DNA from 2 places in the Pseudomonas sp. S2_B07 genome. Region 1 is predicted to be linked to the other one. Evidence: riboswitches for the same ligand, from Rfam matches in the RefSeq annotation. Region 1 holds a riboswitch; the other holds the start of a gene.
The links. Region 1 has a riboswitch for cobalamin ahead of AB4N43_RS00115 (CbtB domain-containing protein). Riboswitches for the same ligand answer to the same signal wherever they lie in the genome.

Region 1 (11,870 bases):
AGACCCACATCACCTACCCGCTGAGTGCGGCGAAGATGGCGCGGGTCAAAAGCCTGTTCTATAGCGGCGACTGGCAGGTCAACGCCTCGCCAGGTTACGGACCTGAACGGCGGGCCAATCCGTTCGCTACCTTCGAGGCGATCCCGGCGCAGGCGCGCTACCAGTTCATGCTGGATAACGCCGAATACTTCGTGCGCACCTTTATTCGTGGCCCGGTCTGCCGTGGCCAGATCGCCACGGACGTGATCCGCGATAACTTCTGGGCGCTGTTCCAGGCCCCTGAACACGACCTCTATATCATCGATCCCAACTACCGCGGCCAGGCGACGCCGTTGCTGGCCATGCCTGGCCAAAACGATGATGTCGGCAGTGTCTTGAGCCTGTGGCATGACTACCGCGACAAGCGTAACGAGTACGAAGCACTGCGTCGGGACAGCTACGCCGATGTACCGGCACCGAGCTGGTCGGCCTTGTGGGCGGGGAATGACAACGCGCTGCTGAGCATCTTCCGGCACTTTGACAGTGCATCGGTGAACAAAGGCCTGATCGGCGATGTGCCGCAAACGATGTGGCTGTTCGACTTCCCGTTGCTGGAGCGTACCTACTATCAATTGGCGGTGAACTTCGACGTGTTCGGCAACGTTTCTCACCAGGCCCAGACCCGTTTGTACTTCGACCTGATCCGTAACGGCGCCGAGCAGAACTTCCTGCGTCTGATGCCGGCGGACTCCCGGGACGCCTACCTTGACGATTGGTACCAGAACAGCGGCAAGTTCAAGATGTGGCTGGACTATGAGTCCATCGATGACGACAAACCCACTGCGTTGAAACTCGACGAGAAGGACCCCAAGCGCGACTTCGCCCAACAGTTGCTGGTCCGTTACGGCGAGCTCAATGCCACCCCCGACCCGATCAACCGCTGCGACGGCGCCTATTGCTCGCGACCGAACATCGACCCGGCCTTGCAGGGCGCCGAACAGGCCTTGAGTCGCCTGACATCGAGGCCGGCGGCGGGCTTGAAGGTCATCGACCAGTTGCCGGAAGCGACGATGTTGCGCATCGAAACGACGAGCGGCAAGCGCGAGGTCTACAGCCTGCTGCGCAACCGTGCGCACAGCAACGTGGCGTTCCTGTTGGGTGAATCGTTGCGCTACCAGCCGGGGCTGGACACATTGACGATTTTCCCTGGCGTACTCAGCAGTTACCCGAATTTCATATTCAACATCCCGGCCGACCAGGTGCCGGCGTTCGTCGATGCAATGGAAAACGCCAAGGACGATGACGGCTTCGAGAAAATCGTCGAACGTTGGGGGATTCGCCGCAGTCATCCGCAATTCTGGTTCTATTTCCACGACCTGAGTCGCTATGTCCACGAGACCGATCCGGTGGAAGAGGGTGTGCTGGACATGAACCGCTACCAAAACCTCTGACTCACCGCGACACCCCCCTGTGGGAGCGAGCTTGCTCGCGATGGCGTCGGATCAATCAACATTTATGCTGACTGTCAGGACGCTATCGCGAGCAAGCTCGCTCCCACAGGGGATCAGGGATCAGGGGATCGTCGGAATCTTTCCCGACAAAAATACTAGGACTTTGTGCGGCGCGTTGATTGGCGTAAACTGCGCCCAAGCCTGCGAGGAGTTTCCATGACCGCTATAACCATTACCGACGCCGCCCACGATTACCTGGCTGACCTGCTCTCCAAGCAGAACACCCCGGGCATCGGCATCCGCGTCTTTATCACCCAGCCTGGCACCCAGTACGCCGAAACCTGCATTGCCTACTGCAAGCCGGGCGAAGAAAAACCTGAAGACACGGCGCTGGGGCTCAAAAGCTTCACCGCTTACATTGACTCGTTCAGCGAAGCCTTCCTGGACGATGCGGTGGTCGACTACGCCACTGACCGCATGGGCGGCCAGCTGACCATCAAGGCGCCAAACGCCAAAGTACCGATGGTCAACGCCGACAGCCCGGTCAATGAGCGCATCAATTACTACCTGCAAACCGAAATCAACCCGGGGCTGGCGAGCCACGGCGGTCAGGTCAGCCTGATCGATGTCGTTGAAGACGGCATTGCCGTGCTGAAATTCGGTGGCGGTTGCCAGGGCTGCGGTCAGGCGGACGTGACCCTGAAGGAAGGCATCGAGCGCACGTTGCTTGAGCGTATTCCTGAGCTCAAGGGTGTGCGTGACGTGACTGACCACACGCAGAAAGAAAACGCCTACTACTAAGGTGTTCGCTGCGACATGAAAAACGGCGCCCCGTGAGCGCCGTTTTTTTATGGGTGAAATTCAGTGGCCCCATCGCGAGCTTGCTCGCGATGGGGCCCTATGGGCGATAGAGATGCGCATGCCCCGCACGATACAGCGACGACTCGCTGAACTGATCACTCCCCAACACCCGTCCCACCAGAATCAACGCCGTGCGCCGAAACCCTTTGGCCTCGACCTTCCCGGCAATGTCCTCAAGCGTTCCCACCACCCAATCCTGATCCGGCCACGTCGCCCGGTGGATCACCGCAATCGGGCAGTCCGCGCCGTAATGCGGCAGCAGCTCAGCGAGGATTTTCTCCAGATGATTCACGCCCAAATGAATGGCCATGGTCGCCCCATGCTGCGCCAGGCTGCCCAGTTCCTCGCCCGGCGGCATGGCGGTCTTGTCGGCATAGCGGGTCAGAATCACGCTTTGCGAGATGTCCGGCAAGGTCAGTTCAGCCCCTAAAAGCGCTGCACACGCCGCGGTCGCCGTCACGCCAGGAATGATTTCAAACGGAATGTCGAGTTCACGCAGGTAGCGAATCTGCTCGCCAATCGCGCCATACAGGCTCGGATCGCCGGAATGCACCCGCGCCACGTCCTGACCGTTGGCGTGGGCGGTATTGATCAGATCAATGATCTGTTCCAGGTGCAATTCGGCGCTGTTGACCACCTGTTCGGCGCGATGGCCTTCCAGCACGGCTGCCGGCACGAGTGAGCCGGCATAGATGATCACCGGGCAGCTGCGAATCAGCCGTTGGCCTTTGACCGTGATCAGTTCCGGGTCGCCGGGACCCGCGCCAATGAAGTAGACGGTCATCGTCGTTTCCTGTGAAAAAAGAGGCCGGGCAACGCTTCAGATGAAGATTGCTCATGATCGAATGCGCGATTATCGGGGATTTTACGCAGCGCCGGCCAATGCCAGGGTTGCTTGCGCGTATTTTTGTCGGCAGATCAGCAGTTTTACCGGAGCCTGAGCCAGCTGTTCGGCCAGTGCCAGGGCGGCACTTTCCGCTACGCCGTAGCAGCCGGTGCGTTCGAACGCGATGTCGGAACGATGGCTGAGGCTGGTGTGATATCCAGCCAATTGTTCACTGCTGAAGAACATCAACGGCAGTGCGAGTTGTTCCGCGAGTTCGATCAGGCCAGGCTCATCGCGCTTCAGGTCAATGCTGGCGAGGGCCTTTATCTCATGAAGCCCGATTTGATGAGCCTGTAGCGCCTGATCCAGCAATGCCCGCAGCGTGCTCGCGGGGCAGCCGCGCTGGCAGCCCAGGCCGACCACTAGCGTCGGCGCTGTGCTGGCATCAGTCATGCGTGGTATTGGCCATCGCTTTTGCGGCGGAACAACCAGGCGCTGATCAGGCCCAGGGCCAGCCAGAACGCTACGTTGGTCAACTGCGAAGCGATGTTGAATTGAGCTTCCAGGGCTTGCGGCGCGAGCATCGAATGCACTTCCGGTTGTGGCGCGCCAATCACGTGCGGAACGGCCAGAATCGCCACGCCCAGCACTTTCATCAGCCAGTGACGGCTGAACACGATCAGCGCGATACCGACAGCGGTTGAAGCAGCAGTGCCGATCCACCAGATCTGCCGTTGCGCCAGATCCGCCGCAACGGTGCCCGGCAGTTCAGGCGGCAGGCCCAGGGTCGGTGCGAGGACAAACGTTGCATAACCGGCCAGACCCCAGAGCAGGCCTTGAGACGTTTTAGTCGGTGCACGCAGGGTGTAGAGGCCGGCGAGCATCAGGGCGAAACCAACGGCCACCACCAGATTGCCGCCAGTGGTCGACAGCACGCGCTGCCAGCCGTCTTCCGGCTCCCAGGCTTCGGCGTCGTGGGTGTGCGCGGCCATGGCGCCTTTGGCGTGTTCATGGGGTTGAACCACTGCCGGCTCGGCTTTCTCGTAGGTTTCCGCTTGAAGAATCAGCGGTGCGACCCAGAAGCTTTGCAGCAAGGTCAGCAGCAGGGCGGCCAGCAGCCCGGTAAACCCTGCGGTTTGCGCAATACGCTTGATCATGTCGAGAGCTCTCAATGGCACGGGAACGCAGAGCTGTGACGGGTATCGTGTGCAGCGTTGTGCACCGCTTCGATGTGCGAGAAACCGGCGAAATACACCAGGCACGCGCCCAGGATCGACGCGCAGATGGCGGCAGTCAGGCGTTGGGTCAGGGTAGACGTGGTGCTGGCGGTGCTCTTATCGGCGTTGCTGGCGGTGCTGTTGATGATCGACATGGCGCATCCCTCTGGTCTGTCAGCGGGTGAATAGAGCGCATGGAAAACCCCTGCGAGCCGGGCACGCAGACGTTCAAACAGCGCCCGCCCACCGCGGGTTTGTTGTTCAGTGACCGTAACGGTCACTGGGTGTTGCGGGCCGGTCTCCGGGCTCACGAGGGGCGCAGGCTTTCGCCTTGACCTGCAAGCATCACCTTCCCATGCCGAACTGCTGGCACAGTGGATTTGATGCTTCGCTCGCTTACCGTTGCGGGGGCAGCACCGGACTGACATGGCTTTGAGTAAAGCACATGATTCACCGGTTTCCCGTTTCACCCTGTGAAGGGCACCCGTAACAAGATGCGTAGGAGAGCATGGGCGGGGGATTCGCGTCAATTGGCAAGGGTTCTCAACTTGGGACCGTGTCGACGCCATAGCGTCCTAATGGCCGCCACAAGACATTGACCCGCCCCAGCGCGATGCGTAGCCTTGCGCTTTCGAGGTTCTTCGGCGTTTGCCGAAGCTAAGAAGGGAACGCGGTCAATGCCGCGGCTGCCCCCGCAACTGTGAACGGTTCAGTTTCTGCCATGCCACTGCATGCGCCAGCCATGGCGCGAGCGGGAAGGCGCAGAAACCGCCAGTCAAACGACTGGCCAGCCGTCAGCCAGGAGACCTGCCTCGACACAGATTCTGACTTTCAACCGGGCGGGGTGATCCGGTGGCGAAATCTTCCGCGCAGCGTGTGCTGCTGCGGTCGTCGTCCCGTATGCCCGCCACCTTGCCAAAGGGCATCCGATGAAAACACTGGCCAAACTCCCCGTCACCATCGTTACCGGCTTCCTCGGCTCGGGCAAAACCACCTTGCTGCGGCACATGCTCGACAACGCCCAAGGCCGTCGCATTGCGGTGATCGTCAACGAGTTCGGCGAGCTGGGCATCGACGGCGAAATCCTCAAGCAGTGCTCCATCGGCTGCACCGAAGAAGAAGCCAACGGTCGCGTCTACGAACTGGCCAACGGCTGCCTGTGTTGCACCGTCCAGGAAGAATTCTTCCCGGTGATGCGCGAACTGGTGGCCCGTCGCGGCGACCTCGATCACATCCTCATCGAAACCTCGGGCCTGGCCCTGCCAAAGCCGCTGGTCCAGGCCTTCCAGTGGCCAGAAATCCGCAGCGCCTGCACCGTTGACGCAGTGATCACCGTGGTCGATAGCCCGGCCGTGGCCGCCGGCACCTTCGCCGCGTTCCCGGATCAAGTGGATGCCCAGCGCAAACTCGACCCGAACCTGGACCACGAATCGCCGCTGCACGAACTGTTCGCCGACCAACTGGCCAGCGCCGACCTGGTGATCCTCAACAAGGCCGACCTGATCAGCCCTGAAGACCTGGCCCGCGTACGCCTCGAAGTCGCCGAAGAACTGCCGCCTGCAGTGAAAGTCATCGAAGCCAGCAGTGGTCGCCTGCCACTGGACGTGTTGATCGGCCTCGGCGCCGGCTCCGAAGAACACATCGACAGCCGTCACAGTCACCACGATCATCACCATGAAGGTGAAGACGATCACGACCACGACGCGTTCGATTCGATCTCCATTGAGCTGCCGCAAGCCGACGAAAGCCTGCTGATGGACGCCCTGACGCAACTGGTGGTCAAGCACGGCATCCTGCGTATCAAAGGTTTCGCGGCAATCCCGAACAAACCAATGCGCTTGCTGATTCAGGGCGTGGGCACACGTTTCGACAAGCACTTCGACCGCCAGTGGGGAGTCGAGGAAGGACGCACCACGCGCCTGGTGCTGATCGGCCAGGAACTGGACGCCACCGAACTCGAAGCGCAATTGCGCGCTGCGCTCAGCGTTTAAGCCATGCACCTGCTCAGGACCCAGCCCGGCGGTTTTGTGTCGGATGACAACATCGCCGACCTCGGACAAACCCCCGCCGAGCTGGTGATCCTGTGCAGCGGCGATTCCAGCCTGGCGCTGCTGGCCGAAGCCGCGCAGCAACTGCCCGACGACTACCCGAGCGTACGTTTGGCCAACCCGATGCAGGTGCAGAATCACGCCTCGGTCGATTTGTATGTCGATGAAGTGCTGCGCCACGCCAAGGTGATCCTGATCTCGCTGCACGGCGGCATTGCCTACTGGCGTTATGGCGTCGAGCGGCTGGTGCAATTGTCCGAGCGAGGCGTGCAACTGATTCTGGTGCCCGGCGATGATCGTCCGGACCCGGAACTCAGCGACCTCAGCACCGTCGAGGCCTGCGACCGTGATCGGCTCTGGCAGTTTTTGCGTCAGGGCGGCATGGGCAATGCCCTGGACTTTTTCCGCTGCCTCGCCACTCGCTGGCTGGACCGCGATTACGCGTGGGCCGAGCCGCAAGTCCTGCCGCGCACAGCGATTTACCACCCGCACAAAAGTCCGGCTGAACTGAAGGATTGGCAGGCCGACTGGCAAGCCGATCAACCGGTGGCGGCAGTGCTGTTTTACCGCTCGCATTTGCAAGCGGCCAATACCGCTTTCATCGATGTTTTCTGCCAGCGTTTGCAAGCGGCCGGGTTAAACCCTTTGCCGATGGCCGTGGCCAGTTTGAAAGAGCCCGGCTGCCTGACGGTGGTCGAGGATTGGCTGGATGAAGTCGAGGCGGGGGTGATTCTGAACACCACCGGTTTTGCCCAATCCAGTCCCGAAGCGCCGCATCTGCGACCCTTTCGCCGCAACATCCCGGTGATCCAGGCGATATGCGCCCAGGACAACGAACCCGGTTGGCGCGCCAGCGAGCAGGGCCTAGGCCCGCGCGACCTGGCGATGCACATCGCGCTGCCGGAACTGGACGGTCGGATCATCAGCCGCCCGATCAGCTTCAAGGACCTGGCGTGGCGCAGCGAGCGCAGTCAGTCGGACGTGGTGTGTTATCGACCGCAACCGGAACGCATGGATTTCGTCGCTGAACTGGCGCGGCGCTGGATCGATCTGGCGCGGGTGCCGAACCGCGAAAAACGCATCGCCCTGATTCTCGCCAACTACCCGACCCGCGATGGGCGAATCGGTAATGGTGTCGGCCTCGACACGCCAGCCGCCGCGTTGAACATCCTGCGTGCGCTGCATCAAGAAGGTTATCCGTTGCCGGCCGAATTACCGGACAGTGGCACCGCGTTGATCCAGCAATTGCTTGGCGGCGTCAGCAACGACCTTGACACGCTCGACCAGCGTCCGTGTCATCAAAGCCTTGCGCTGGACGAATACCAGCGGATGTTCGACGCCTTGCCCGAGGCCAATCGCCAGGCCGTGCTGGAACGCTGGGGTACGCCTGAAAACGACCCGATGTACCGTGGCGAACGGATGATGATTGCCGGCCTGCGTTTTGGCCTGACCTTCGTCGGCATTCAACCGGCGCGCGGCTATCAGGTGGACCCGAGCGCGGTCTATCACGACCCGGACCTGGTGCCGCCCCACGGTTATCTGGCGTTCTACTTCTGGCTGCGCAACACCTATGGCGCCCACGGTGTGATCCACGTCGGCAAACACGGCAACCTCGAATGGTTGCCGGGCAAAGGCGTCGGGCTCTCGGAAAGCTGCTGGCCGGATGCGTTGCTCGGGCCGCTGCCGAACATCTACCCGTTTATCGTCAACGATCCGGGCGAGGGCGCGCAGGCCAAGCGCCGCACCCAAGCGGTGATCATCGACCACCTGATGCCGCCGCTGACGCGCGCTGAAACCTACGGCCCACTGCGCAACCTTGAGCTGCTGGCCGACGAGTATTACGAAGCGCAACTGCTCGATCCGCGCCGCGCCCGTGAATTGCAGCGCGACATCCTGCAACTGGTGCGCGACACGCACATTGATCGTGAGCTGCAACTGGACGAAAAACTCGACAGCGATGCCGACGCGGCGATCTGGTTGCCGCGACTGGACACGTATTTGTGCGATTTGAAGGAGTCGCAGATTCGCGATGGTTTGCACATCTTTGGTGAATCACCGAGAGGGCGGTTGCGCATCGACACCTTGCTGGCTTTGCTGCGGATTCCGCGTGGCGATGGGCGTGGCGCGCAATCGAGTTTGCTGCGGGCATTGGCCAAGGCGTTCGAGTTGGGGTTCGATCCGCTGGATTGTGCGCTGGCCGAGACTTGGAGCGGGCCGCGTCCCATTGAACTGCAAACCCTCACCGATGAAGCCTGGCGCACGGCGGGGGATACCCGTGAACGCCTGGAATTGTTCGCCGCTCAACTCATTACCCAAACGTTGTCGACCGAACCCGGACCTTGTAGGAGTGAGCCGGGTTGGGCGGAAGTGCACGCCATCCTCGACAATTTGTGCGAAGTCGTCGCCCCACGCCTTGACGCCTGCGGCCCAGCCGAAATGCGCGGTCTGCTCGACGCCTTGAACGGCCGCTTCGTCCCCGCCGGCCCGAGCGGCGCACCCAGTCGCGGTCGCCTGGACGTGCTGCCAACCGGGCGCAATTTCTATTCGGTCGACGTGCGCAACCTGCCCACCACCACTGCGTGGCGCATCGGTTTCCAGTCCGCCAACCTGATCCTCGAACGACACCTGCAAGACCATGGCGATCACCTGCGCCAGCTCGGCCTGTCAGTGTGGGGCACCGCGACCATGCGCACCGGCGGCGACGACATCGCCCAGGCCATGGCGCTGATGGGCGTGCGCCCGGTCTGGGCCACGGGCAGTCAGCGGGTCGACGATTTCGAAATCCTGCCGCTGAGCTTGCTCGACCGCCCGCGTGTGGACGTGACCCTGCGTGTTTCCGGGTTCTTTCGCGATGCGTTTGCCAACCTGATCCGTCTGTTCGATGCGGCGGTGCAAGCGGTCGCAGCGCTGGATGAACCCGACGACCTCAACCCCTTGGCCGCCAAAGTGCGTGCCGAGCGTGAAGCGCTGATGCAATCGGGCCTGGATGAAGACGCCGCGAACCGTCAGGCCGGTTGGCGAATTTTTGGTGCCAAGCCCGGTGCCTACGGCGCCGGTGTGCAGGGCGCCATCGACGGGCGCCTGTGGCAAAGCCGTGAAGACCTGGCCGAGGTTTACCTGAATTGGGGCGGCTATGCTTATGGCGGTTCCGACGAAGGCACCGCCGCCCGCGAACAATTCGCCCAGCGCTTGAGTCAGGTGCAAGCGGTGCTGCAAAACCAGGACAACCGTGAGCACGACGTGCTCGATTCCAACGACTATTACCAGTTCCAGGGCGGCATGCTTGCTGCCGTGGAAAGCCTTAGCGGTGAAACAGCGGCCAGTTACCACGGCGATCACAGTCAGCCGGATCTGCCGAAGATCCGCACCTTGAAAGAAGAACTGAACCGGGTGATCCGCTCCCGGGCGGCCAATCCAAAGTGGATCGACGGGGTCAAGCGTCACGGCTACAAAGGCGCGTTTGAACTGGCGGCGACGGTCGATAACCTGTTTGCCTTCGACGCGACGACGCAGCTGATTGACGATCACCAGTACGCGTTGCTGGCTGATGCCTATTTGCTCGACCCGGCGACGCGCGAGTTTGTTCGCGAGCACAATCCGCATGCCTTGCGCGACATGACCGAACGGATGCTGGAAGCGCAGCAGCGGGGGATGTGGCAGGAGCCGGGCGAGTACCGCGAGGCCCTGGAAAACCTGCTGCTGGATATAGAAGAAGATTCATGAGGGCATGATCGTTCCCACGCAAAGCGTGGAAACGATCACATCACCGACCACACACGAGACTCGACATGACCGACACCCCGCATTTCCCCTTATCCGCCGTGGTCGGCGCCGACGACTTGAAGCTCGCCCTGTACCTGACCGCCATCGACCCGAAAATCGGCGGCGTGCTGATCGAAGGTCCGCGCGGCATGGCCAAATCCACCCTGGCTCGGGGCCTCGCGGACCTGCTGGCCAGCGGTCAGTTCGTCACCTTGCCGCTGGGCGCCACGGAAGAACGTCTGGTCGGCACCCTCGACCTCGATGCCGCGCTGAGCGACGGGCGTGCGCAATTCTCTCCCGGCGTACTGGCGAAGGCCGATGGTGGCGTGCTCTACGTCGACGAGGTCAACCTGCTGCCCGACCACCTCGTGGACCTGTTGCTCGACGTCGCCGCCAGCGGCACCAACCTGATCGAGCGTGATGGTATTTCCCATCGGCATTCGGCGAAGTTTGTGCTGATCGGCACCATGAACCCGGAAGAAGGCGAACTGCGTCCGCAATTGCTCGACCGCTTTGGCCTGAACGTCGCGCTCAGCGGCCACACCGCACCGATCGAGCGCGGGCAGATCATCCGTCGGCGCCTGGATTTCGACAGCGATCCGCAGCGCTTTTGCGCGCAGTGGGAACACCCGCAGCAATCGCTGCGCGAACGGTGCGAGAAGGCCCGCCGCCTCTTGCCGAGCATCCCGCTCGACGATCAAGCGTTGGCGCTGATCACTGAGCGCTGCTTTGCTGCCGGCGTCGATGGCTTGCGCGCTGACCTGGTGTGGCTGCGTGCGGCTCGCGCCCACGCTGCGTGGCGCGGTGCGAACGCGATCAGTGAGGACGATATCGACGCCGTCGCTGAATTCGCCTTGCGCCATCGCCGCCGCGAGCAATCACCGCCGGCCCCGCAGCACAGTCAGGCGCCATCCCCGCAACAGTCCGCCCCGAGCGAAGGCCAGGGGCAATGGGGTGAAATGCCCGCCCAGGCGCTGCCGGTTGGCGCCCGCCGTGAAGTGCCGAGCTGGCCAAAAAAGCCCTAGGCATTCGCCCTCGATCTGACGCGGGGGCGAATGCCAGACCCCGTACAGGACGGCTGGACAACGGCAAACAGGGCAAACGCCATGCTGCACGCAGCGGCTCGATCAACTGGCCCGGCACCTTGCTCAATGGTCAGCCTCGTCAGCGCAGCGACGTGTTGTTCCACCTTCGCACTCGAAGCGCCCATGAGCTGTGGCTGGTGATTGTCGACGCCTCCGCCTCGACTCGCCGACATCAGGCGTTGAGTGATGCGAAGGGGTTGCTGGCGCAGCTGTTTGACGATGCCTACCGTCAGCGTGCGCGCCTGGCGTTGTTGACGGCCAGCGGCAATGTGCCGAAATGGCAGGTGCAAGGCTTGAAAGCGTCCAGCGGACTGCGGACCTGGCTTGATGGGTTGGGCGCCAGCGGTGGCACGCCAGTGTTGGCGGCGCTGGGTGAGGCGGGGCGTTGGTTGGCGACGCGCAAAAAGCGCTTTCCGGCGGAACAGCTGCGTGTGTTGTTGCTGACTGATGGGCGATTGAAGGAGTGGTCATTGTTGCCAGCGCTGGAATGCCCCAGCCTGCTGATTGATATCGAGCGCGGGCCGATCCGGTTGGGCCGGGCGAAGCAGTTGGCGGCAGAGCTGCAAGCGGATTATCGGCACATTGATGAGCTGATTCCTGGTTGAGTGATTGACTGGCTGTCCTGGCCCCATCGCGAACAT
Region 2 (11,870 bases), 1.7 Mb from region 1:
CCGGGACCGGAAATGGCCAGGGCGCCAGGCCGCTGGACAGGTCGAGCCAATCGGCTTCTGCAATGCCGTATTCGAGCGCCGCCTTGCGCAACCGGCCACCGTGCTCAAGCATAGAATTCAGCCCCCACGCAGAGAATCAGCAACCATAACCATACCCCGCGCTGGACCAATTGCCAGCCGCGATCAATGGAGTCGGCATCCGCCGGCACACCTTCGCCCAGTTGCGGACGCTGATGCAGCTCGCCGTGATAAATCGCCGCCCCGCCCAACTCGACGCCTAATGCACCGGCGCCTGCCGCCATCACCGGGCCGGCATTCGGGCTGTCCCAGGTCGGGCCTTGGGTCCGCCAGCATTTCAACGCCAGCCGGGTTTTTCCCAACAGCGCGTAAGTCAACGCCACCAGCCGTGCAGGAATGTAATTGAGGACGTCGTCGATCTTCGCCGCGGCCCAGCCGAAGCGTTCGAAGCGTTCGTTGCGATAACCCCACATCGCATCCAACGTGTTGCTCAATCGGTAGAGCACCACGCCGGGCGCGCCGGCCACGGCAAACCAGAACAGTGCGGCGAACACGGCATCGCTGCCGTTCTCCAGCACCGACTCGGTGGCCGCGCGGGCGACTTCGGTTTTATCCAGTTCGCTGGTCTGGCGACTGACCAGATAACCGACACGCTTGCGCGCCTCGCCCAGGTCATCACTGCGCAGCGCCTTGGCCACCGGCTCGATGTGTTCGCCGAGGCTGCGCATGCCGAGGGCGCAGTACAGCGCGAGGATCTCGACAACCCAACCGACATAAGGCGCCCAGGACAATGCCGTGGCGAGCAAGGTCAGCGGCACCACCGCCATCACCCACGCGGTGACGCCATGGCTGCGCCAGCCGCGACCTTCCCCATTGAAACGTTGTTCGATGCGCTCGGCAAAACGACCGAACGCCACCAGCGGATGCCAGCGTTTGGGTTCACCCAGCAGCGCGTCCAGCGCCACGGCGGCGACACTCAATAACGCCACACTCATTGACTCACTCCCCAATAATTTTCGTACAGCAACTCACTGAGTGGACGCGCTTGCGCCCAGCCTTCGAGTACCAGCATCGGCACCGGATAGAATTCCTTGACCGGGCCCAGGCAAAGTACCGCCAACGGCTTGGCCCCGGCCGGCAAACCCAGCAGGTCCGCCAGCGCTTGCGGCTCGAACAGCGACACCCAGCCCATGCCCAGACCTTCGGCGCGGGAGGCCAGCCAGAGGTTCTGGATCGCGCAGGACAACGAGGCCATGTCCATCTCCGGCAAAGTGCGACGGCCGAAGATGTGACGCTCGCGATCATCCATCAGCGCGGCGACCAGCACCTCGGCGCAGTCGTTGATGCCTTCGACCTTGAGCTTCATGAATTCGTCGGTGCGCTCGCCGAGGGCTTCGGCGGTGCGGATGCGTTCCTCCTCCACCAGCAACTGGATCTTGCCGCGCAGGGCTCGGTCGCTGATGCGAATGAAACGCCAGGGCTGCATCAGGCCGACGCTTGGCGCCTGGTGCGCGGCTTCGAGCAGGCGTCGCAACAGCTCGGGCTCGACCGTGCCGCCGCTGAAGTGACGCATGTCGCGGCGCTCGCCGATGGCGCGGTAGACCGCTGCGCGTTCGGCTTCGGAGAATGCGTTGTCAGTCATGGCCTCTTCGCGAGCAAGCTCGCTCCCACAGGGTTGAGGTGATCCAATGCAGGAGTGGGCCTGCTCGCGATGGCGTCCTGATGATCAGGCACGAACAGCGCGGCAACCGCCGATGGATTGGACGGAAAATAAAAGTGCACATAAGAAGCCGTCATCCGCCCCTCACGATAAACCGCCTCCGCCCCGCGCCCGCCATTCGGGCTCAGGCCACGCGCAATCGGCTCAAGCTCGGTACTGGTCAGCGAATGGTGATACGTGTGGCCACGCAACGAACCTTCCGGCAATTCCACCGCTTGCAACGCCAACGCGGCCAGACGCTTTTGCATCACCGCATCGCCCTTCAGCAAGCCCACCAGTTCGGCACGAGTGCCGTCGACATCGGTCAGCGAGTCGAGCAAATACAACATGCCGCCACACTCGGCCAACAGCGGTTTACCGGCAGCATGATGCGCGCGGATCGCGTCGAGCATCGGGGTGTTCTGCGACAGTGCGACATGGTGCAACTCCGGATAACCGCCCGGCAGATACAGGCTGTCCGCCTCGGGTAATTGGCGGTCACGAATCGGCGAGAAAAACCGCAACTCGGCGCCCATGGCTCGCAGTAAATCCAGGCTCGCGCCGTAGGTGAACGCAAACGCTTCATCACGGGCCACGGCAATTCGTACACCCGCGAGCAACGGCTCGGCAGGGATCACATCCGGGGCGGCAAATTCCACCGCAGGTGGTAGCGCCACCTCGCAACTGTTGGCCAACGCATCGGCCGCCGCATCCAGGCGCAGATCGAGGTCATTCAGCTCACTGGCCTGAACCAGGCCCAGATGACGGCTCGGCAATTCGATCCCGGTTTCCCGCGACAACGCGCCGTACCAGCGCAAGCCTTCGGTGAGGCTGCCTTCGAGCAGTTGCGCATGACGCAGCGTGCCGACGCGATTGGCCAACACGCCGGCAAACGGCAAGTCCGGCTGATACTTCGCCAGGCCCAATGCCAACGCACCAAAGGTCTGCGCCATGGCGGTGCCGTCGATCACCGCGAGCACCGGCACACCAAAGTGCCGTGCCAGGTCGGCGCTGGACGGCGTGCCGTCGAACAAGCCCATGACGCCTTCGATGAGGATCAAGTCGGCTTCAGCGGCGGCTTCCCACAACAGTCGACGACTTTCCTGCTCGCCGACCATCCACATGTCCAGTTGATACACCGGCGCACCGCTGGCGCGTTCGAGAATCATCGGGTCGAGAAAGTCCGGGCCGCATTTGAATACGCGCACCTTGCGCCCCTGATTGCGATGCAAACGGGCCAGCGCGGCGGTGACGGTGGTCTTGCCCTGACCGGAGGCCGGCGCGGCAATCAGTACCGCCGGGCAATGACGAGGTTGACTCACAGCTCGACGCCTTTTTGCGCTTTGATCCCGGCCTGGAACGCGTGCTTGATCACACCCATTTCGGTGACGGTGTCGGCGAGCTCGATCATTTCCGGTTTGGCGCCACGACCGGTCACCACCACGTGCTGCATCGGCGGACGTGCCTGCAAATCGCTGAGCACTTGATCGAGGTCGAGGTAGCCGTGTTTGAGCGCAATGTTCAGTTCATCCAGCACCACCAGGCCGATGGACGGATCGCTGAGCAATTCACGGGACACCGCCCAAGCGGCTTCGGCGGCGGCAATGTCACGCTGGCGGTCCTGGGTTTCCCAGGTGAAGCCCTCGCCCATGACATGGAAGCGCACTTGCTCCGGGAAGCGACGGAAGAACAGCTCTTCGCCGGTGCTGTTGCGGCCCTTGATGAACTGCACCACACCGCACTGCATGCCGTGACCCATGGAGCGGGCGAGCATGCCGAACGCCGAACTGCTTTTGCCTTTGCCGTTGCCCGTCAGCACCAGCAGCAAGCCGCACTCGTTCGGGGAATTGGCAATGCGTTCGTCGATCACGGCTTTTTTGCGCTGCATGCGCGCCAAATGGCGTTCGTCACGATCTGGGGTATCGGTCATGGGGGAGCTCTCCGTTGAGGCTGGATAACGGCGGGCAGGCACAAAAATAGACGGCAAGAAGCCTGGCATCGCCCACCGTGATGCCGCTGGATGAATCAGGCCGGTCTCCGGGCTCATGAGCGGCTTTGGCCGGACTGCGCGCCTTCCCATGTCGACAACAGACACAGTGGCTCAAGGCGCAGTCTTCACTCATTTACCGTTGCGGGGGCAGCGCCGGGATCGTGACGCTTCGTCGCTTGACGATAGTCACTCACCGGCTTCCCTGTTTCACTCTGTCGGCCACTGCCACAGAGCACCTGAAACAAGCCGCGAAGGTTAGAGGGTTGGGGGTAGAGCGTCAAATGAAGACAAAGCCCCGGCGAGCGATATACTGCCGCCGCTCAATTTACTGACGCCAATCTTGCACCACACGGTCAGCAGTGATATCAAAGAGCCACAAACCCAACAACACAATTACAAGGGTGAGCAACATGCAAGGCATGATTATCAGCAATCCGAAGCTGGAATTCCTGCGACCGGTGCTGGAACGCTGGTTTGACTGTATCGACCGCTACAACTCGGTTCGCGGCGATAACGAAGCGCCTTACTGGCATGACGAAAAGGCTAACCTTGGCCTGCTCAATGCCGCTGCGTGGATGGCGGAAATGGTCACTCTGCAAAATACAACGACGCGTAAACAGAACGAAGAAGGCGAGCGCAATGCCCGTGCCGATCTGTTTATTGCAACTGCTGAAGAGCGCGCCTACTTTCAGGCCACTCAACGCTGGCCCAAGGTCAACAGCCTGAACCTGACCCAGGCGCTGCAAGACATCACCAGCGATGCCAAACGCATCAGCTACGCCAGCGACCTGAAACTCGGCTGCCTGTTCGTGGCTCCACAAAAAGCCCAGCAGAGCGCGACCCCAGAAGAACTTCAGGACATGGTCGACGACCTGCAAAAGGAACACTGCTGCGCCGTGGCCTGGTACTTCCCTTACGCCTACCGCAAATTGCGCAATGAAGCCGGCAACTATCACCCCGGCATTGCGGTGCTGCTCAAGGAAGCTCGCGGCTGACCGGTTGAACCATCGCTCTGTTTAACTTCTCTATGAATTAAGACACTGCATTCATAGGGAAGACCAGCATGCGCAACCCCCCGCTCGTTCTCGTCATCGTGCTCGCCGGAGGGCTTGCCGCCTGTGGTGAAACCTCCAGCCTGCAAGTCTCCGACGGCACCGGCCCGTCACCCAAGTTGCCCGAACCGAATAAAACCCTGATCCCGACGGTGAACATCGCCCCGGCGGTCGGCTGGCCGGCCGGCGCGAAACCCACCGCTGCCGCCGGCACCCAAGTGGCGGCCTTCGCTGAAGACCTCGATCACCCGCGCTGGCTCTACGTGCTGCCCAACGGTGACGTGCTGGTGGCCGAAACCAACGCGCCAGCCAAACCCGATGACGGCAAAGGGATTCGTGGCTGGGTCATGAAGAAAACCATGGGCCGCGCCGGCGCCGCCGTCCCCAGCCCGAATCGCATCACGCTGCTGCGAGACAAGGACCATGACGGCATCGCCGAAACCCGCACGGTGTTCCTGGAAAATCTCAATTCACCATTCGGCATGACGCTGGTCGGCAGTGACCTGTACGTGGCCGACACCGACCGCTTGTTGCGCTTTCACTATGAAAGCGGTGACACCGCGATCAAGTCGCCGCCGATCAAGGTGGTCGATCTGCCGGGGGGCACGCTGAATCATCACTGGACCAAAAACGTCATCGCCAGCAAGGACGGCAGCAAGCTGTACGTCACGGTGGGCTCAAACAGCAACGTCGGTGAAAACGGCCTGGACAAGGAAGAAGGCCGCGCGGCGATCTGGGAAGTGGACCGCGCCACCGGTAATCACCGGATATTCGCCTCAGGCATTCGCAACCCCAACGGCCTGGCTTGGGAGCCTCGCAGCGGCGCGCTGTGGACCGCAGTCAACGAGCGGGACGAGATCGGCAGCGACCTGGTGCCGGACTACATTACTTCGGTCAAGGATGGCGCGTTCTACGGCTGGCCATTCAGCTATTACGGCCAGCACGTCGACATTCGCGTCGAACCGCAAAACCCGGACCTGGTGGCCAAGGCCATTGCACCGGACTACGCGGTCGGCCCGCACACCGCCTCGCTGGGCCTGACGTTCGCTGAAGGCAACACCTTGCCCGCGCAATTCAAGGAAGGCGCCTTCATTGGCCAGCACGGCTCGTGGAATCGCAATCCGCATAGTGGCTATAAGGTGATTTTCGTGCCGTTCTCGGGTGGCAAACCGACCGGGCAACCGGTGGATGTGCTGACGGGATTCCTCAATAAGGACGAGGACGCCATGGGCCGTCCAGTGGGCGTGGTGATTGATCAGCAGGGAGGCTTGCTGGTGGCGGATGATGTAGGGAACAAGGTGTGGCGCGTGTCTGCAACCCAATAACCGCAACCCCCAATCCCCCGTTGGAGCGAGCCTGCTCGCGATAGCGTTGGATCTGTCACGCTGATGTTGGCTGACTCACCGCTATCGCGAGCAGGTACAGCGGTGTGTCAGGGGTTACGCGCCAGGTGCTCAGGCTGCAGAACGCGCTTGGCGCTCAGGTACGCCTTCTGCCAATAAGCCTTGGACAGACTGTCGAGCTTCACCGTGCCGCCCGTGGCTGGGGCATGAACGAAGCGCCCTTCGCCGACGTAAATCCCGGCATGGCTGACCTGAGAGCCGCCATTGGTGGCGAAGAAAATCAGGTCACCGGTTTGCAAACCTTCCTTGCCCACGTTGGCCGCTTGCATGCTGATCATTTCGCGCGTGGTGCGCGGCAGGGAAATGCCGGCGGCATCCCGATAAACGTAACCGATCAGCCCACTGCAATCGAACCCCGAATCGGGGGTATTGCCGCCCCAGCGGTAAGGTGTGCCCACGAGCCCCAACGCACGGAACAATACCTCTTCCGCTTCGGGCGAGAATGCTTGAGAAGAACCAAAGACGATGGGCGCGCGAACCACCGGCGCAGGAGGCGGTGTGCGGCTGGCGCAGGCACTGAGCAGCGCTGCGAAAAACATGAGTGCGAGGCGGGCCGACATCGTCATAAGCAGAACATCCTGATCTGGCTGCGGCTTTTTCTGCCAGGAAGACAGAAAAGAAAACCGCCTGCGTTGGACGCAGGCGGTTTGCCATCAATATTAGATCTGGATTCTAGCGGCTATGCGGCAAAGTTCAAGTAAGACTTTAACTTCACCTTACAAGTTGTAGGTTTACTTGCGAGCGGTGACCACAGTCGGGGCCATTGCAAGAGCGCGCTTGGCCTCGATGAAGGTTTTGCTCCAGTAGCTGTCGCCCAGGCTATCGACCCGGACACCACCGCTTTTGCGGCTGCTGGAGTGGATGAACTGGTTGTCACCCAGGTAGATCCCGGCGTGACTGACGCGACCACGACGACCGTTGGTGGCGAAGAACAGCAGGTCGCCCGGCTTCAGCGCGCTGCGAGCTACCAGAGGTGCGTCCACGTTGATCATTTCGCGAGTGGAGCGTGGCAGGTTCATGCCCGCCTCTTCACGGAACAGATAACCGATGAAGCCGCTGCAATCGAAACCGGCTTCAGAGGTACCGCCGAAACGGTAACGGGTACCGATCAGGGACATGCCACGTTCGAGGATGCTGTCGGCCAGAACCGGAAGCTGGTACGACTTGCCGTCGGCGAAGTCAGCCAGTTCTTTATCGGTGGCCAGCTCTTCCTGGAAAAGAACGGAAGAGGATTGCGCGGTAACTGAATTTTTAACCTGCTGTTGTTGCTCTTGCTGGGACACTGGAGAGTGAGCAGCGCAACCGAACAACAGGGTGACGAGTGCGAGAGGCACGAGGGGTGCGAAGCGCTTTAGCATGGGCACGACCGTGGCTGATAGTTGTAAAGAAGTCGAGACTATGCCCGCTATCATCCTCATTTGCAAATTCAATCGAACTTTATGTGACTTATCGGTTTCTCGTTAACATCTAAGCGCTTAAGCCCACTTTAGACGCTTGCGTCACCTGCAACCCTGTAGGAAAGCGCATTTCCTGGCGCCTGAAATATGCCGAAACCCCTGCCAGGCTTAGGTTTTACCAGCCCAGCGTTTCTTTCAGGAAGGGAATGGTCAGCTTGCGCTGAGCTTGAAGAGAGGCCTGATCGAGGCGTTCAAGCAGCTCGAACAGCGCACTCATGCTGCGAGTACCGCGGGTCAAAATAAAATGCCCGACTTCATCGGTCAGGTGCAGGCCACGACGCGACGCACGCAACTGCAAGGCACGTAATTTGTCTTCGTCGGAGAGCGGCCGCATCTGAAAGATCAGGGCCAGGGTCAAGCGCGATTTCAAGTCCGCCAGCTTAACCGGCAGTTCACGCGGCGAGGTCGACGCGGCGATCAGCAGGCGCCGACCGCTATCGCGCAGGCGATTGAACAGATGGAACAGCGCCTCTTCCCAATCCGCCCGGCCGGCAACCGCCTGCAAATCATCCAGACAGACCAGTTCGTATTGTTCGAGGTTATCGAGAATCGAGATGCCACGGTCCAGCAGTTCGGCCAATGGCAGGTAAACCGCCGGCTCCCCCAACTGCTCGAAGCGCAGGCAGGCCGCTTGCAACAAGTGCGTACGCCCTACCCCGTCCTTGCCCCAGAGATAAATCAGGCTTTCGGTCCATCCGGCGTCGGCTTCGCATAGCCGCTCGACATAGCCGAGTGCAGCGGCATTGGCGCCTGGGTAGTAATTGATAAAGGTAGCGTCGTCACGCAGACGCACACCTAGGGGCAGCTGAATCGGTTTCATGCTGACTGAACAGTTCCAAAGGAACCGTTAGTGGCCTCTGTGTAAAGTTTGCGAAGTTTATACCCGTGACGCTGGTCGCACAATGCGACAGACCACAAGCAAAATCAAAGGTTTGCGTTAACGCACTGGTTTTATGACAGTTTTGTTGGCGGTGCATGTGACAGTCATGCGAGGGATGCAGGCCAACCCGGCAATGATCCGGGTTGGCCGAGACGACCTTTCAACGAACCTTACAACTGCGGTTCATCCTCACCACTGTACATCTCAGAATCTTTATACAAATCATGCACATGGCGCACCAGCACCATGATTACGGCCGCCACCGGCAACGCCAGCAACACGCCGGTGAAACCGAACAGCTCGCCGCCCGCCAGAATGGCGAAAATCACCGCCACCGGGTGCAGGCCGATCCGGTCCCCGACCAACAATGGTGTCAGCACCATGCCTTCGAGTGCCTGCCCGACCATGAACACCGCGACAATGCCCAACATTGGATAAAGGTCGCCGCCGAACTGGAACAGACCGGCAATCAGCGCCGCGCCTATCCCGATGACGAAGCCCATGTACGGCACGATCGCGGCCAAACCGGCGATCAGGCCGATCAACAGTCCCAATTCCAACCCGACCAGCATCAGGCCCGACGCGTAGATCACGCCCAGCGCCACCATCACCAGTAATTGACCACGCACAAACGCACCGAGCACTTCATGACATTCACCAGCGAGCTCGACCACGCGTTCTTCGCGATCACGTGGCAGCAGACTGCGGATCTTCGCCATCATCAGGTCCCAGTCCCGCAACAGGTAAAAACTCACCACCGGGATCAACACCAGATTCGCCAGCCAGCCAATCAACGCAAGACCGGACGCCGTGGCCTGACTCAACACCACACCGACAATGTCGCTGGTCTGGCCCATGTGCTCACTGATCGCGGCCTTGAGCTTGTCGAACTTCCAGAAGCCCTCGGACAACCCGAATTTCGATTGTGCCCACGGCAATGCGGTGTGCTGCAGCCAGTCGAGCATCTGCGGTGCCAGCTCATATAAACGAAACAACTGCCTGGCCAGCAGCGGCACCAACACCAGCATCAGCGTGGTGAAAATCAGGGTGAACAGCGCAAACACCGCCACCACGCCCCACGTCCTTGAAAGCCCGGCCTTCTCCAGCCGATCCACCAGCGGATCGAACAGATAGGCCAGCAGCAGCGCCACCAGAAATGGCGTCAGGATCGGATGCAACAGCCAGACAAACGCGCAGAGCAGAACCACTCCACCCAACCAGAACCAACGGCGCGTATCGGCCATGTACCACTCCATATGCATCTATATAAAGAAAGAAAACCCTACCAGCGGAATCGCAACTGCGGCGTCGGTGCCACGGCCGGCGCTACGACAGGCGCCGAACCTTGCGCCGCTGGCTGAACCGGGGCGACGGGCGCAGGCGCCTCACCGGCCGGCACTTCCTGCAACTTGGCCAGAGACAACTGCGAGCGCAGTTGCTCGGCGCTGCCGTTCACCCGATAAAGGATGCGATCACCGTCAACACTTTGCAGACGCGCGCCAAATGGGTCGAGCAAGCGCCCCAGCGCCGCGTAGCGCTCCAGGTTCATGCCCTGCACTTCCAGCAATTGCTCGCCCGAAGCCCCGGCCTTGACGACGAACCGCGGCGCCAGTCGCTCGCTGACCGCCAGCATCACAGCATCGGCCACAGCGGCCTGATCGGCGCCTTGCACGCTGCCTGCTTCCTTCTTGTCGCCCAGCCACAAATTCCACTTCGCCTGCCACTGCCCGCCCTCTTCCTTGGCATGCACCGCGAGCAAGGCGTCAGCGTTGTAACGCTCCGAGGCATTGTGCAGCGGCGTCGCATCCGTGCCTTCAAGCGTCGGCGCGGTCGCCACCAATTGCTCGCTCAAATCCGCCAGCGGCAAGCGCAACGGCAAACCACGATGCTGCGCCGCACGACGCAATGGCGCAGCGCTGGCCTGACCATCACCCACCAGGCTCGAACCTTCGGTGGAGTCGTTCAACCACCAGCCAAGGATCGACGGCCGATTCACGCCCCACAACGACAACCCCGCCCGACGCAGCGCCTGCTCGGTGGTGGCCGGGTCGAAATCGACTTTCAACACTTCCGGCGGCCCGGCATCAAAGCCGTACTGACTGATGATCTGCTGAGGATCTTTGCGCAAGGCCGCCAACCCCGGGCTCTGCGCGGCCTTCGGATCGCCGGTCAGGCGCAGCACCAGCGTGTCCAGTGCCCGCTGGGTCGCTTGATCACGCTCCTCGGTCGACTGACTGGTGACAGGCTCGCGCACCTGATAAAGACCTTTCACGTTCTCGGCATGGCTCGCGAGGCTGAAAAGGGAAAAACAGCTCAGACACAAAAATTTAGAAAGAAAACGCATGGAAGATTCCTGACGACAAGAGCGGCTGGAACAGACCGCATGAAGACGATCGAACAGGGCTGTGACCACATCCCTGCGCAAAACATTCACACGGCCGCGATAAGTTTTCGCACTGTCATAACGATAGACGGTTAATCGGGATACCTTATACAGCCATGCGAGAGGCCACTAACACGGCCAATATCAATTTTTTTAATGGGATATGCCCCTGCCGTCGGCGTGAGGATGGCCGCTGCCCCTCAAGCCTGATAAAATCGCGCGCCTTCGCAGACCGGCAACAGCCGGGCGGCTCGAATTTCGCGTGAGGCAATCGCCCCCGTCGAATTCGGCGTCCCCGCTGGACTCGGTCGTTACCCCTGAATCCCCCCTAAAGGCCTGGATCATGAGCAAGCAACCCTCCCTGAGCTACAAGGACGCCGGTGTAGACATCGACGCCGGTGAAGCATTGGTCGAACGCATCAAGAGCGTCGCCAAGCGCACTGCGCGCCCGGAAGTCATGGGCGGCCTGGGCGGTTTCGGCGCCCTCTGCGAAATCCCGGCTGGCTACAAGCAGCCTGTGCTGGTTTCCGGCACCGACGGCGTGGGCACCAAGCTGCGCCTGGCCCTGAACCTGAACAAGCACGACAGCATCGGCATCGACCTGGTGGCCATGTGCGTGAACGACCTGGTGGTCTGCGGCGCCGAGCCGCTGTTCTTCCTCGACTACTACGCCACCGGCAAGCTCAACGTCGAAACCGCGACCCAGGTCGTGACCGGCATCGGCGCGGGCTGCGAACTGTCCGGCTGCTCCCTGGTCGGCGGCGAAACCGCTGAAATGCCTGGCATGTACGAAGGCGAAGACTACGACCTGGCCGGCTTCTGCGTTGGCGTCGTGGAAAAATCCGAAATCATCGACGGTTCGAAAGTCGCTGCCGGCGATGCCCTGCTCGCCCTGCCGTCTTCCGGCCCGCACTCCAACGGCTACTCGCTGATCCGCAAGATCATCGAAGTGTCGGGTGCCGACATCGAAAACATCCAGCTCGACGGC

Region 2: linked by a shared signal. The riboswitch ahead of cobO (cob(I)yrinic acid a,c-diamide adenosyltransferase) and the one ahead of AB4N43_RS00115 (CbtB domain-containing protein) in region 1 are both predicted to bind cobalamin.

The regions. Positions count from the first base shown of each region.
Region 1 covers NZ_CP162769.1:23,368-35,237, forward strand. Annotated here, with positions in the region: gene AB4N43_RS00090 (fatty acid cis/trans isomerase) at 1-1,430, shown strand, start outside; gene nfuA (Fe-S biogenesis protein NfuA) at 1,647-2,231, shown strand; gene cobM (precorrin-4 C(11)-methyltransferase) at 2,329-3,075, opposite strand; gene AB4N43_RS00105 (cobalamin biosynthesis protein) at 3,157-3,570, opposite strand; gene AB4N43_RS00110 (CbtA family protein) at 3,567-4,274, opposite strand; gene AB4N43_RS00115 (CbtB domain-containing protein) at 4,286-4,489, opposite strand; cobalamin riboswitch at 4,610-4,837, opposite strand; cobalamin riboswitch at 4,952-5,163, shown strand; gene cobW (cobalamin biosynthesis protein CobW) at 5,264-6,325, shown strand; gene cobN (cobaltochelatase subunit CobN) at 6,329-10,105, shown strand; gene AB4N43_RS00130 (ATP-binding protein) at 10,171-11,169, shown strand; gene AB4N43_RS00135 (vWA domain-containing protein) at 11,223-11,834, shown strand.
Region 2 covers NZ_CP162769.1:1,771,669-1,783,538, forward strand. Annotated here, with positions in the region: gene cobD (threonine-phosphate decarboxylase CobD) at 1-112, opposite strand, end outside; gene cbiB (adenosylcobinamide-phosphate synthase CbiB) at 105-1,013, opposite strand; gene bluB (5,6-dimethylbenzimidazole synthase) at 1,010-1,660, opposite strand; gene AB4N43_RS08235 (cobyrinate a,c-diamide synthase) at 1,657-3,039, opposite strand; gene cobO (cob(I)yrinic acid a,c-diamide adenosyltransferase) at 3,036-3,647, opposite strand; cobalamin riboswitch at 3,729-3,962, opposite strand; gene AB4N43_RS08245 (hypothetical protein) at 4,118-4,702, shown strand; gene AB4N43_RS08250 (PQQ-dependent sugar dehydrogenase) at 4,771-6,084, shown strand; gene AB4N43_RS08255 (C40 family peptidase) at 6,192-6,728, opposite strand; gene AB4N43_RS08260 (C40 family peptidase) at 6,894-7,520, opposite strand; gene hda (DnaA regulatory inactivator Hda) at 7,735-8,439, opposite strand; gene AB4N43_RS08270 (AI-2E family transporter) at 8,670-9,743, opposite strand; gene AB4N43_RS08275 (DUF2066 domain-containing protein) at 9,782-10,843, opposite strand; gene purM (phosphoribosylformylglycinamidine cyclo-ligase) at 11,226-11,870, shown strand, end outside.